DNA from 2 places in the Clostridium taeniosporum genome. Region 1 is predicted to be linked to the other one. Evidence: riboswitches for the same ligand, from Rfam matches in the RefSeq annotation. Region 1 holds a riboswitch; the other holds the start of a gene.
The links. Region 1 has a riboswitch for cyclic di-GMP ahead of BGI42_RS12560 (acyltransferase). Riboswitches for the same ligand answer to the same signal wherever they lie in the genome.
Positions count from the first base shown of each region.

Region 2: another riboswitch for cyclic di-GMP. It lies ahead of BGI42_RS13280 (prepilin peptidase); the one in region 1 lies ahead of BGI42_RS12560 (acyltransferase).

Region 1 covers NZ_CP017253.2:2,741,295-2,749,467, reverse strand. Annotated here, with positions in the region: gene BGI42_RS12590 (hypothetical protein) at 1-663, shown strand, start outside; gene BGI42_RS12585 (AAA family ATPase) at 916-2,004, shown strand; gene BGI42_RS12580 (vWA domain-containing protein) at 2,095-3,426, shown strand; gene BGI42_RS12575 (hypothetical protein) at 3,449-4,135, shown strand; gene BGI42_RS12570 (HesB-like protein) at 4,186-4,515, opposite strand; gene BGI42_RS12565 (polyamine aminopropyltransferase) at 4,782-5,537, shown strand; cyclic di-GMP riboswitch class I at 5,828-5,919, shown strand; gene BGI42_RS12560 (acyltransferase) at 6,207-6,944, shown strand; gene BGI42_RS12555 (methyl-accepting chemotaxis protein) at 7,049-8,173, shown strand, end outside.
Region 2 covers NZ_CP017253.2:2,939,141-2,947,313, forward strand. Annotated here, with positions in the region: gene BGI42_RS16545 (prepilin-type N-terminal cleavage/methylation domain-containing protein) at 1-18, opposite strand, end outside; gene BGI42_RS13265 (prepilin-type N-terminal cleavage/methylation domain-containing protein) at 214-633, opposite strand; gene BGI42_RS13270 (type II secretion system F family protein) at 653-1,834, opposite strand; gene BGI42_RS13275 (GspE/PulE family protein) at 2,106-3,797, opposite strand; gene BGI42_RS13280 (prepilin peptidase) at 4,020-4,778, opposite strand; cyclic di-GMP riboswitch class II at 5,105-5,188, opposite strand; gene BGI42_RS13285 (hypothetical protein) at 5,772-6,731, opposite strand; gene BGI42_RS13290 (ABC-2 transporter permease) at 6,993-7,640, opposite strand; gene BGI42_RS13295 (ABC transporter ATP-binding protein) at 7,640-8,173, opposite strand, start outside.

The sequences.
Region 1 (8,173 bases):
AAATATATCGAAAATCCGAGTAAAGCTGTTCAACTGGAAGCAATAAAAAGCACTCCATTATCTATACAGTATATTGATAATGTTTGTGAAGAAATTGGGATTATATGCGTAAAAGCTTTATGGAATTCTCTTAAGCTTATAAAAAATCCCACTGAAAAAATAATAAGAGAAGCTATTAATACAAAAGGTTGGGCAATTCAATTTATAAAAAATCCAAGTGAAGAGTTGCAAATTTTAGCTGTTGAAAAAGATTATGATGCTATCAAATATATAGATAATCCATCAGAAAAGGTACAATTAAAAGCTATTGAAAATTACTATTCTGCAATAAGATATATTAAAAACCCAACGTTGAATGCAAAAATAGCAGCAATTTCATCAGATGCAGAAGGAATAAATTATATTTCTAATTATGATTTAGATGAAGTTAAACTATTTATTTACAAAAATATAAATATTGTTAAGTACATATATGAGAATATAGAGATAGACACAGTTATAGAAGTTGTAATGGATAAGATAAAAGATGAAAATATAGATGAAAAATATATGAAAGATTTTTTAGAATTAGAAATTTTAGAAATGGATAAAATTAATTTTGTTTGGGAATATGGATCTAAAAAATCAAAAAAAATACTTGTTGATTACAAGTTGTCTATGTAAGATATGAATTATACTTTTCTAGTGATAATTATAATCAATTATAGATAATAAAGATTAGTATTAGAATACAATTAGTTGTAAATTGATATATATAGTTTAGAATGTTGGAAATTTAGAAAATATTAAGAGTTTTAACAAAAACTTTTAATTAACTATTTCTAACTAAAAAGCGTAGTAAAGGTACTTTATTCTAATAATATATTCAAGTAACAAATTTATTTAATAAAATATAGAAATAAAGGAGATGATATTTTGAATTATACAGAAACTTTAAAAACAGTTGATTTAGTTATAAATTCAAATGATGTACCATTAATAATTGGAGAAAGTGGAATAGGAAAAACATCATTAGTAAAAGACGTAGCAAAAAATAATAATTATTCATTAGTTACTATAGATGCAAATCTTTTAAAAGAAGGAGAAATAGGAGGATTACCATTAACTGAAAAAGGACAAGTAATATATGCAACCCATAATAAACTAGTTGAAGTTAGAAACTTACTAAATAAAGATAATGTAAATGGAGTTATATTATTTATTGATGAATTAAATAGATGTGATCATGCAGTTTCACAAGAGATTATGAATCTTATATTAAATAGAGAAATAAATGGATATGTATTAGATGACAAAGTTAAAGTTATTGCTGCGATGAATCCATCTAATAAGTTTGATGGATTTTCTAATAGTCAATATGAAGTAGTAGATATGGACCCAGCTCAAGAAGATAGATTTGTCTGGTTAGAGATGCAATCGGATATAAAAGAATGGATAAAGTGGGGTATGAGTAAAAATGGAAATATCCATGAACATATTATAGAATTTATATCTACCTTTCCACAATATTTACATACACCTAATTCAATAGAAAATATAAAAGCAACACCAAGAAGCTGGCATAGAATCTCTAAGGCATATGAGGTTTATTTAAAAAACAAAGATAAGTATGATTTTAACATATTTTTAAATACAGTAAGAGGAAATGTTGGGTCTAATATATGTAATGATTTTGCGGACTTTATACTTCATATAAGAAAACCTATTATTAAAGTTGAAGATTTATTTGAAAATGATATTTTGAGTTTTGATTTAAAGGAAAAGATAGAAGATGAAAATCATTCAAGACTATATATATTAGTTAAAAATGCTATTTTATTTGTTGAAAAAAATCATTCTGACAAGAATTTAATATTATTTTCTAAAGTGTTAGATTTATATCCTAGAGATCTAAGACTTGGAATTATGAAAGAAATAAAAAAAGATCATAAAGATGTATTATATAAATTACTATTAAATAAAGATGAATTTATAGAGAGTTTTTTTAATATATTTATTAAATAGATTAAACTTTATTATAATTAAATACATTAATATCTATTTTAAAGTATCTTAAATAAATAATTTTAGATATAATTGATAGGAGGAAGTTATATGGATTTTAATAATACAAAAGAGGAACTTTTAAAAAAGGCATATAATATAAAAAGAATTGATGAATTTGATAATATGTATGAAAAGAAATTTTTCCAATTAGTAGAACAAGTAATTTTAGAGTTATTAGAAAGTGAAGATTCTTTTTTTGGGCAATTTATGTTAAGAGTAAAAAGAAAAATAAGAATGGATTTAAATTATCCTATAGCTACAATTCCTAAAAGAAGTGGATTTAATATGTATTTTAACCCGATTTTATTTCTTCAATGTAATAAAAAAGAAATGGCAGCATTATTTAAACATGAAATATATCATATAATGTATTCACATTTTTCTAGAGAAAAGAAAATGAGAGAGAGATTAAGTAAGAAAGCTATAAATACAGCATTAGATATTTCAATAAATCAATATATAAAAAATTTACCACCATGGAGTAAGAAAGTTAATTCTATAAATATGGAATATAATTTAAATCTAAAAGAAGATAGAAGTGCAGAAGAATATGCAGAAGATATTTATAAATCAATTAAACTTAGAGAAAAACATGAAAATGTTGATAAAGAAGATTCATTAGAAGAAATGAATTTAGAAAATGTTCATGATATTTGGGAAGAAATTGATGTATCATTAGAAGATATAGAAAGTTTAACAAAGAAAACAGCTATTAGTATAGATGACTCTAATATGCCAAATGATATTGAAAAAATAATTCTAGGATATAGTGAGAAAGCAGAAATACCTTGGCAAAAGGTATTAAAGAACCTATTGCCGTCTATTAAAAATGGATATAAAAAAACTATAACAAGAAGAAATAGACGACAACCACATAGAGTTGATTTAAGAGGACGGTTACCTAAAAAAGAATCTGAATTAATAATTGCAATTGATATAAGTGCAAGCATGAATGATAGTACTTTACATAAAATTTTAGTGGAAATACTAGAGATTAGTAAAACAATAAATAATACTATAACTGTAATAGAGTGTGATGATTCTATAAAAAGAGTATATAAATTAAGAAGTGAAAAGGATATTAAAAAAAGATCTGAAAATAATGGTTCAACTGCTTTTACACCTGTATTTAAGTATATATTAGATAATAACTTAAGAAATTCAGTATTAATTTATTTTACAGATGGTGTAGGGGAAAAGGAATTAAGTATAAAGCCGTTGAATAAAAAAATAATATGGGTATTAATTGGAGAAGAAGAATTTTCATTAAAAAATCATTATGGAATAATAAAAAGGATACGTAGTGATAAAGAAGAAGTGGTTGAAGGGAATCTTGGATTACGTATGGTTAATTCAGTGATACATGATTGGGCAAGATAAAAATCAATTAAGGAGGAAATAGGTGATTAAAAATTTAAAACTAAAAGAGTATGCAATTATTATGACAATATTATTTTCTTTAAGTTTAATAATAAATATTTTTAGTTATGTTAATATTAGAAATTATAAATATAGAATTGGAAAAGAATCTGAACTTAATATTGAAGATTTAAGGCAAAGAAATGAAAGTAATATGGATATCCTTAAAATGAGTATAGATCAGGGATGCATAAAAAATGATGAATTATTAAAGTTATATAAAAATTATGAGATGATTTCAAATGATATAATAGAATTATGGGAACAATATGCAGAGTATAAATCTAATAGCTTTTCAATATTTTCTAAAAAAATAGAGATAAAAAAAATAATACCTAATGATATAAATTCAAAAATAAGAGAGTGTATGTTTATTTTATTAAACCAAGCTATGAAAAACAAAGAACCAAAGTTAATATTAAATGAAAATTATTTAAATGATTTTATTGCAATGAATAAAGTATCAGAAAAAATATATAATTACTTCGAAGATTTTAATTCAAATAGGTTATCGAATTTAACAGGATCAGATAGAGAAAAGGAAATTATTAAAAATAAGTATTGGATTGATATGTTACAAGGAATATATGATATAAATCAACAATATACTAGTATTCAATGGCATATAAGTGATATTGAAAATTCTAATATTTCGGATATTATAAATTAATATAAATAAATACAACTACTTAAATTAAGTAGTTGTATTATTTAAAATTATTAGTGACATCCACTACATGAGCCACCACAGCCACCTTCAGGTGCTATAACTGGTTTTAAGGTAAGACCTCTACCTTCATTTTCGTTTGTAGAAAGTATTATAAATCCACCAAATTCATCAATTAGAGTTTTTTCCATGATGAAAGATATATCATTTATTTTTTCTACAATATCAGTATCAGTAGCTTCAGATACTGATATGTTAAATATAGGACCACTACATGAAGCACCAGCAAAATTTATTCTAATATTAAAATCAGTTATATTATTTTCATCTAAAAATCCTTTAAATTCATTATAAGCTTCTTCACTTATAGTAATGTTTTTCAAATAAATCACCTACTTAAATTAAAATAATTAACAATTATGTTAATGAATTAAGTATATCATATAAAATATAAAATAAAAAGATTATAAATCAATGAAAATATAGTTTGTAAGCGCAAAGTATGATATAATTTACCAGTATTTATCTCTTTAAAGTATTAAGGGTAAAGTTTATAATTTTAAGTATAAAATAAGTATTAAAAGAGTTTATATTATTAATAATAATTTATATAATAGTTTTTATATTAGTTTTTAGAAGGGAAAAATTTATGAAACCGTATAGCAAAGATTTTATAATAAAAGAAGTACAAGAATATAATTCTTTTATAAATGAATATAGCCTTGGACATTATTGTATAAAAAAAGAAAATAGTAAGGGAATAAAATTACAAGGATATATGTATGAAAATACAATAGAATATGATTTGCCTATAATACAATTATTAAGGGATAATAAAAGTCTTATGAGACTTACACCAAAAGAGATAGAGAGTTCATATCAAGCAATAAAATTTGCCAAAGGAAAAGTTGGAGTTGTAGGACTTGGGCTTGGATATGTAGTAGATAAGATTGCAAAAAAGAATAAAGTAGAGCAAGTTATAGTGTATGAAATTAGTGAAGAAGTAATAGAACTGTATAAAAAAAACTTTGGAGAAAATGACAAAGTTACAATTATACATGGAGATGCATTTAAAGCTAGTTCAGAAACATTTGATTTCTTTTATGTTGATATATATGAATATAAGTTAGATTTAAGAGTAGTAGAAGATTATAAGATATTCAATAAGCTACATGATATACAAGAATATTCATTTTGGGGGATGGAGCATTTTCTTTTAAGCTGTAATTATGAAGAAATACTTTGGGTTTATATTCCTGAAAATTGGATTGAAATGAGTAAAAAGTTATATATTTCTCTTAATACATCAGGATATATAAGAAATTATGAACAATTAGATGAAAATAAAGTAACAAAAACATTAATGGAATTTAAAAAAATATTAAATAGTGATATGGAAATATAATATTATGTTTTTAATCAAAATAAACCTATGTATATTTTATTACTTGGTTCTGTTTTAAATATATAAACACTATTCTAAAACAGAGCCTATTGTTTTTATATAGTAATAGATTATACATAGGTTTTATTATATTAAATATTGAACAATAAATAAAATAATTAAAATGATAATAAAAATTACAGTTTAATATAAAGTTATATGGGGAATGATAAGAAATATTGCTATATAGTGTAATATTTTATTGAATTATAAGGTATTAAATGTTATCATAAAAGTGTTTAGTAAAATATAAATGATAATGGCACACTTATTGAAAAATAAGGTCGCAAAGCTTATGAGTCTAAAGGAAAGATATTTTTTCTATGATCGTCAGGTTACCAAAATATATAATTTTAAACATATAATTTAAGGTTTTGGTATCTATGTTTTATATAGATATTTTTTTATTGTAAATTTCTAGATAAAAATATTTTTATATTAAAATCTAAAATTTAATTAGAAAATAATAAGTAAATATTAAGTAATTCTCAAGTTATAACAATACGTTTTTTACAAATAAAAATGCGAATTATAATTTATATAGTTTTATTTATATTACAAAAAAGAGAAAATTAAATGTAAGAAGGGAGCGAAAATAATTATTAGTTTAATTAATAATTATTAATGATCATGAAAAAAATAGACAAGTTACTATGCGAAGTGGAAAATATTATTAATAGTGGTGTAGATAAGAATGGGGTTATAAAAATTTTAGAGATTTTAAAGTGCTCTATTCCATTAGAAATATTAGATGAAATAAAGTTATATGAAGATTATCTTCCTAAAAATGCGGAAAGTGGTGTATCAGAGGAAAAGAGATATCTTCATTTTTTATGGGATTTATTGGATAAATCTCCTATGTGTCTTATAGCAAATTTTGCAATTCCATATAGAAGAATTTTAGCACAAAAATTATTTAAATCTTGTGGAAAAAATTTCATAGCAGAAGAAAATGTTCGATTTAATATACCAGATAATATTGAAATTGGAGATGATGTGTTTATTAACAGAGGAACCTTTATAGATTCTAAAGGAGGAATTAAAATTGGAAACTTTGTTGGTATAGGAGAAGGAGTGACTATATTAACTCATTCTCATAAAGAACATAGTCATTTATCAAGAGAATATAGACAAGTTATAATAGAAGATTATGCTAAGATATATTGTAATGTGACTATATTTTTAGGTGTGAAAATTGAAAAGCAAGGTATAGTTGCAGCTTGTTCTTTAGTAAACAAGGATGTTAAGGAAAATACAGTAGTTGCAGGTATACCAGCAAAAGAATTTAGAGAAAGAAATACGTTTGGTAATAATGAACATGAACTAAATCATGTGTGGCTTCATAATAAAAGTTTTCAAAATAAATAGATATTTTTAGTGGAATTATATATATTTTAAAATATTATTACAGTATCATTTGATAAATTTTACTAAATTTATAAAATTAAAATAATATCATTAGGAGGGTAATGATGATAAATAAGATTCAGGCTTATTTTAAAAAAGCATCTGTAAAATCAAAATTAATGTTAATAATTATACCAATAGTTGCTTTAGGGCTATTATTATTGACATCAATAACATATGGTGCTGCAAAAAATATGATAGAAAAAGAATTAGTTAATCTTATGTCAGAAAAGGAAACTGAGGCTGTAAATAATATTGATATTTGGTTAAATTCAAGACTTTCAGAAGTTAAGGAAAAGGCTTATAGTCCTATATTAGATCAAATCTTAGAAATTAATCCAGATTTGAATTTAGAAAATAATGATGAATCTATAGCTCTTATAGATCAATTAAATTTATCACGTTGGACTTTTGTTAATAATACATATCCTAATGAATATGCAGCTTTGCATATTTTGAAGGGAATTCCATCTAGTGAATGGAAAAATATAGATAATTCAAAAAAGCTTTTAGCAAGATATTATAATGTAAAGGCAGATGAGTGTAAAACTTCTCCATGGGCTAAAGCAGCTATAGAAGAAACTTTTAAAAAATTTTCTGATAACAATGGCCCTTACGATTTAATTTTAAATCCAACATATTCTGAAGCATATAAAAGAAATGTTGTTATGATGATTGCTTGGAAGAAAGATGAAATGGGAGAGGCTAAAATAGGGGTAGCATCTAGTTTAGTAATAGAAGTAGTAGAAAATAAAGTAAAAGATTTAAAATATGGTGAAAAAGGATATGGAATGTTGATAGGAGATGATGGAACATTTATATCACATCCAAATCAAGAATATGTTATGAAAGAAAATATAAATACATTAGAAGATAAGGAAATGCTAAAGTTATCTTCTGCTATAAAATCACAAGATAAAGGTATAGTTAAACTTGGTATGGGAACTGGAAAGAAATTAGCTTTTTATCATAAAGTACCTGTATCTAATTGGACAGTAGTGAATGTAGTATATGAAAGTGAACTTTTCTCAATTTGTACTAAACTATTAATTTTAATGTTAATAATAGCAATATTAATGATAATAGCAGTTATTTTTGCAATCTATAAATTCTCAAGTAATATGCTTAGACCATTAACTGATATAAGTATATTTGCAGATGAAGTAGCAGCAGGTAATTTAAGTGCAAAT
Region 2 (8,173 bases), 200 kb from region 1:
TAATTTATTACTAAACATTTTTATATACCCCTTTAACTATTGTTTAAAATTATCTTGTATTCAAAAATTAATAATATTTATTAAAAATTAATCGAAATATAACGTGTATAATTTAAATATTAGAAAGTGTAAAGCCTACTTAAAAACTTTACACTTAATTATTATTATTTAATTATTAATTTTTTCTCCATATTACACCTGATTTTGTGAGTTTTAATCATTACTTTCATCTTTATTAGCTGTCTTCCCATATTTCTCATAATCAGGATAAACTTCCTTACCTGCTGCCTCAACTACTATATTATCCTTATCATCAATTGTAACAACAAACTCTCCTGAAACTGCTTTAGGATTAGGAAGTTTTTCTCCATCTATTCTTTTAGTTACTAAACCAGTAACATCTCCATCCTTTGGTATTTCAACATTTTCTGCAATCAATTGTGCTGCTATTCCATGAAGATTTTTAGCATTAGCAATATCTGCTTTTATATTTGCATCCTTAGTTACTTGTCCAAATTTAGGAATAGCTATCCCTGCTAATATTCCTATTATTGCAACTACAATAATAAGTTCTACTAATGTAAAGCCCTTTTTCTTTTTATTTTTTAGTGATTTGATTGATAATTTGTTCATAAAAAATCCCCCTTATAAGTTATTGAATTTTACTATAACTATCAAACATTGGAATCATTATTGAAATTATTATAAATCCTATTACAAGACCCATTATAACTATTAAAGCAGGCTCCATTAAAGAAACTGTAGTTTGAATTGTTGTTTCAAGCTCTTCATCATAAAAATCAGCAGTTTTATTTAATATATCATCTAAAGCTCCTGTTTCTTCACCAATTTTAATCATAGAATACAACATTTGTGGAAATACTCCTGTTTCTTTTAGTGAAGAATTTAATGTTTCTCCTTTTACTACTAATTCTTTAACTTTTGCTATTGCATCTTTAGCTATTTTATTATCAATTACCCCCATAACTATATCTAAAGCCTGAACTAATGGTAATCCACTTGAAAGTAATGTTGATAAAGTTCTTGTAAATCTAGACACTATAATCATTTCATTAAGTTTTCTAATGACTGGTAGTTTGAGCTTTAATTTGCTTAATACAATTAAGCCCTTTTCTGTTTTTAAAATATATTTAATTGCAACAATAATTCCTATTATTGCAATTAATATCATAAAAAAATTTTCTTTTAATGAGCTACTTAACCAAAGTAAAAACTTAGTACTCAATGGTAAATTTACTCCATTTTCACTAAACATGTCGGTAAATATAGGCATAATATAAGTTAATATAAAAATAACTATACCTATTGCTATTAATCCTAATATTATTGGATATATCATTGCATTTTTTACTTTATTATTTACTTTATTCTCTTTTTCATAATGATTAGACATTCTAAGCATTATCACATCTAAACTACCACTTGCTTCTCCTGCTGCAATTAAACTTACTAAAAGATTAGGGAAAACTGACTTATGCTTTTTCATAGCATCAGAAAGTATTCCTCCTTTTTCAACATCTCCTTGAACCTCTTTTAAAGTTTCCTTAAGCTTTATATTAGTAGCTTGATTGGTTAAAATTTCTAAGCATGTAAGTATTGGTACTCCTGCATCTAACATAGTATAGAATTGCCTACAAAATATTGAAAGATCTTTAAACTTAACTTTATTATTAATCTTAAATTGTATCTTCTTACTTTCGATTATTTCTTCTACTAATAATGGATAATATCCATTAGATGAAATAAATTCTATAACTTCATTCTTAGAATCAGCTTCACGAGTACCTTCAATTTTTTCATTATCTGTATTCATAGCTCTATACTTATAAATCCCCACTCTATCTATGCCCCCTAAAATTACAATCAAGATATTAATTAATTCAAATATAAATATATAAAAAGTTTAAAATTAACTTGTTCCACACTTTTCAAGTTAAAAATTAAATAATGTAGAATTAAAAGTTTTAGTTAAAAGTCTTAAAGACTCTCTAAAGATATATATTTTAAATTCTACAAAAATTTTTTCCTTAACTCTTAACTCTCAACTCTCAACTATCAATTCTCAATTAAATATCTATATATCCTTAGTATTCTTTTATAAGTGTTATTGTTGCAAGCTCTGTTATTGTGGTTATACCTTTTATAACTAAATCTATACATTCTATTCCTAATGTTGTCATACCATTTTTTAATGATATATCTCTTAAAATATCAAAATTTGCACCAGCATTAATAGCTTCTCTATGTTCCCTTGTCATTTCCATAATTTCATATACACCAATTCTCCCTAAATAGCCTGTACTATTGCAATATCCACACCCATCACCCTTATATAAAATTAATTTTTCAGAAGCATCTACTCCTAATATCTCTTTTTCATATTTATTTGCTTCATAAGATACCTTACATTTATTACATATCTTTCTCACTAACCGCTGAGCTATTATTCCTACAATTGAAGTAGAAACTAAATATGGTTTTACACCCATATCTATAAGCCTTATTATTGATGAAGGTGCATTATTGGTATGAAGTGTACTTAATACTAAATGTCCTGTAATAGCTGCTTTTATAGCTATTTCAGCAGTTTCATTATCTCTGATTTCACCTATCATAATTATATCTGGATCTTGCCTTAATATACTTCTAAGTCCATTTGCAAATGTTAAGCCTGACCTTGTATTTACATTAACTTGATTAACTCCTTTAAGAGTATATTCAACTGGGTCTTCTACTGTAACTATATTTACATTATTAGAATTTAATTCATTTAAAATACTATATAACGTTGTTGATTTTCCACTTCCTGTTGGTCCCGTAACTAAAACTATTCCATATGGATTAGATATTATTCTATCTATTTTTTTTAGATTTCTTTCATTTATTCCTAATTGTTCTTTACTTACATTGTAGCTTGATGTATTTAATATCCTTATAACTACTTTTTCTCCATATACTACAGGTAATATTGAAACTCTAAAATCTACATCCTTATTCTCTATTGTTGTCATTATTCTTCCATCTTGAGGTATCCTTTTCTCTGCTATATTTAATCCTGCAAGAATTTTTATTCTAGTTATTAATGGTGCTAAACTATCTATATTTAACACATTTACAGTTTGAAGTTGTCCATCTATTCTATATCTGATTCTTATTTCATTTTCAAATGGTTCTATATGTATGTCTGATGCATTCATTTCTATTGAATTTTTAAATAAATATTCAACCATTTTCACTACAGGAGCATTTTTTACATCATCTATTTCTTCTATGTTTATAAAATTTTTTTTCTTTAACTGAGAACTTTCCTTAGCTAATTGTTGAGCGGCTATACTAACTTGTTGACTACTGTAGTATATTTCTATAAACTTTTTTATATCATTCTTTTTAGATATGAAAGTTTCTATTTCAAATCCTGTTGATATTGCAACATCATCTATTGCAAAAATATTAAGTGGATCTGCCATAGCTACTTTTATTTTATTCTTATCAAATCCAAATGGTATCAATAAATATTTATTACATAAATTCTTAGGTATTATAGATATTGCTTTCTTATCAAAAGTTATTGTGTTTAAATCTATTTTTTTTATACCTGTTTGTTGTTCAACAGATTCTAAAATATCTTCTTCTGTAATAATATTGCTTTCTACTAATATTTCGCCTAATTTCTTTCCAAGAATTTTTTGTGATTTTAAAGCCTCTTGTAATTGATAACTATTTATTTTTCCTGCATTAACTAAAATATTACCTAGTCTTTTCTTTTCAATAGCCATAAAATCTTCACCACTCTTTTCTAATTTTATCTAATATAATATAAATAAATTTTTAATAATCTTAGGCAAATTCGAATGAATAACTAGTTAGTATACTAGTTTATTTTGCAAACTACTTCTTCATTGAAATCTATTAGTAGCACAACTATTATCAGAACCTAAGTCATTGTATTTCACAAAATATCTCTTACGTCTTTGACTTGTTATTTATTTTAATATGCCTTATATAATTCCAACTAAGTTTAAATAAAAATTAATTATGCTATCTCCCCATAAAATATACATTAGTGCAGCTATTGACAAACATGGTCCAAAAGCCATTGCATCTTTTGCATTTTTAAGCTTCAATATCAAAATAATAATTGCTACTATTCCTCCTATTATAATCCCTAAAAATAAAGTGAAAATAACTCCTTTAATTCCTAAAAACAAACCACAAACTAAAGTGATTTCTGCATCACCAATACCCATTCCTTTTGTTATAATTACTATAATTGCTAATGCTAAAAATCCAATTATTGCTCCTAAAATATAATTTGAAATTGAGCCTTTATTAATAAAAAAATCTAATGTCATAAATATTATTCCAACAATTATTCCAAACATTATTGTTGATGTATATATGTCTTGTGTTTGATAATCTATCATTCCTATTACGATTAATAATGAGCTTAATAAAGTATATTTAAAAAATTCAAAAGTTAATCCATAATTACAAAAAATAATTAAATATAAAATAGCATTTAATATCTCTATTAATGGATATCTTATTGAAATTCCTTCATTACAATATCTACACTTACCTTTTAAAAACAAATAACTTAATACCGGTACTAAATCTATAGAATTTAATTTATGATTACAATTCCCACAATGTGATGGTGGATAACAAATTGATTGTTCTAAAGGAATTCTATAAATGCATACATTTAAAAAACTTCCTATAACTAGTCCTATAATAATTACTAATAAATAATCCAATTCTTATCATCCTTTCACTCAAAAATCAAAATATATACACCATATTTTAATTAATAATTGATAGTTCATACTACATTAATTACATATTAAAAATTTAAATACTTCTAAAAAAATAAAAAAATCGCCAAGGCGACTGTGGAGCCGTCGATTTTTTTAGCCATGCACCTTTTCCAAACGTAGTGTAGGAATAATGGTGCGGCATATGATTATTTTTTATTCTTTAGATTTTATTTCTTAACCTTTAGCAAAAATATAATCTAAGTTATCCACAGATTTTAAAAAATATAGTTTCCTAAAAAATAAAAAAAACCACCAATTAAATAAAATTAATTGCTGGCGGGTTGCACCACTAACTCATAGCTCTCAAGGTGCCCAAATTAAGAGAACTAATCACAGTTTCCAACTTCACTATCAAATTATTATAAAAAAATCGCTAAACGACTGTGGATCGTCGATTTTTTTAGCCATGCACCCTTTCCAAACTTAGTGCAGGAATAATGGTGTGACATATGATTATTTTTTATTCTTTAGGTTTTATTTCTTAATCTTTAAGCAAAAATATAATCTAAATTATCTACAAATTTAACAAAATATAAATTCCTGAAGAATAAAATAACTTTTATTCCTAAATTATATCAAATATTTTCTAATATTAGAATACATTCTATTTAAATTTATTTTTTTCTAATAAAATCAAATATAGACAATATCTTAATTAAATTTTTCATTTGTTTTTTGAATACGAATTTTTATTATATTAGATAGCTTATATGAAATCTATAACAATTGCATAATTTCATACAAACCATTTATTGAAAAATATAATAATTTATTTCAAACTAAAATTCAAAGTTTGTATTTATACTTTAATATTAGATTTATTTTAAGATATAAAAATAAACCCATTTAAACTGAACAATTTATCAATTTAAATGGGCTTATTTAATATACTAACATAAATATTATCTATATTAATAATACATATTTATTTTATTATGCTGCTGTAGCATCATCATTTACATCTTGTGGAGTCATTAATTTCATTAATTCATCTTGTTTAAGAATAGTTTTGCTAGCTGGAATTTCAATATCTTTTCCTTCTGCTTTAACACTTGTAGCATTTATTTTTATATTTACTTTTGCCATATCTTTTACTTGTAAATTAATATTCATTTCTGATTTATAATCATTATCTGTAAAAGTTGCTTTTGTAGATAATGTTGATCCTTGAATTAAAGTCTTAGCTTGGTTTAATGTAGTATCAAATGATGGATCTTTTATAGCTGTTTGAATTTCTTTTATCTTTTCAGCATCAAATCCTAAATTTAATCCTGAATTACTAGAATCTAAATTATTTGCCATTGCCTTTGCTGCTTTTGAAAACAAATCAATCATTTCATCTGAATTCATGTTAATAGAGTATTCTCTTCCATTTTTAACTAAAGGTAATCCTATATTACTATCTCCGAAAATCATTTTACCTAAATTATCTAAATAATCTGGTGATTTTGCTATTTCTGTTATTGCTTTCATATCCATTCCTGAATCTATTGCTATATATTCATATGGTAAATTAACAAGAGCTTCTGGTGCTGATTGTCCATTACCAGTAAATGTATCTACATAATAACTTTTATTCATATAAGTTACGCCTTTATCAATATATGCTTTTAATTCTGGAATATTAATTTCGCCACTTGGATCATTAAATTTGAAATCTACATAAACTTGATCTTGTCCTTTATTATAGCTTGTTCCAGTAAATGTTAATTTTTTTGATTCTCCTTGGGCTTCAACATTAACTTCACCTGTAAATTGTGAACTTACTGCCTCCCATTTAGCTAAATTATTAACTTCCTTTGAATAACTCATAGCATCACTACTACATCCTGCAATTGTAAACATTGATAGAGTAGCTGCCATAACAACTGATAATGTCTTTTTTAATTTCATTTTTTTACCCCCTATTTATACTTATATTTTAAATTAATCCAACTTATAATATCTTAAATTTAATATAAAACATATTAAAAATCGAATAAATTCTTGCCTTTTAAATAAACATATTATTTACTTTTAAGTGATTTTATTTAAAATATAATAAAATATTAATACCATTTAACATTTTATTGTATTTATTATAATATTATAACTCAATTTTTCTGATATATATATCAATATTTTCTTAAATTAAACTTAATTTTATAATTATTGTTATATATCCTTATTTTTACAAATAGAGCATGATATTAAATATGATATTACACCTACAATTACTATTGTAATTATAGATATAATCGCTACTATAGCCTTGTTAGCTATAATAAAATTTAATATATTATTAGGAATAGATTTTTTACTTAATATAACTGGTAATGCAAATATAAAAAATGCTGGAATCATATATACTAACATTAAAATAGCTTTCCCTTTTTCTATTCCAAATTTATAATAAACACAATATTGTATCATACCTATAATGGTAGTAATTATTCCTGTAAAACCTATTATAATAATTTCATACATATTAATTAAACCTTCATTATAAAAATGAAACATTGTGAAAATTCCTATTATCCATACACTAACATTTAATACTATTAAATATAAAAATCTTCCCATTACCATACTTGATACTTTAGATGGAAACATATAATACATTTCTTTACTTTTTTGATTTCCCTCAGAACTAAATGGTAATACTCCAACAATCACTAAAATAAAAAATAGGTAACTTAATGAATTAACACTTATTTGTCCTAAAATCATAGATATAGAGAATGCTATTAAAAATAATGAGTAATATTTCAAATTTCCTTTTATTATCCTAAAATCAAATTTTAAATAATTTAAAGCATTCATTACTTACACTCCTTCCCTTTATTTATATAAAATATAATTATTTCCTCAATAGATGGTTTTTCAATTAATAATTCATCATTTAAATACTTCCTATCTTCAGCATATATCAATCCTTTGAATCCAACATTTGATTCTTTATATCCTACTAATTTTTCTTTTATATTAGAGGTTAAATCCTCTTTTCCTCCCTTTACTATTAAATATTTTTCTAAAATACTATCCTTTGTATCATTAAACATCATCTTTCCTTTATTTATAAAAAATATATAATCAGCTATCTTTTCTAAGTCACTTATAATATGCGTAGAAAATAATACACTCTTTTCTCCATCTTCTATATATTCTTGTAACAAATCTAAAATCTCACTTCTAATAACAGGATCAAGTCCACTTGTTGGCTCATCTAATATAAGCAATCTAGTTTTTCTTGCAAATATACTAGCAAATGTTAACTTTATTTTCATACCTTTTGAAAAATCTTTGATTTTTTTATCCTTTGGCAATTCCCATGAATCTATATAATGATTAAATTT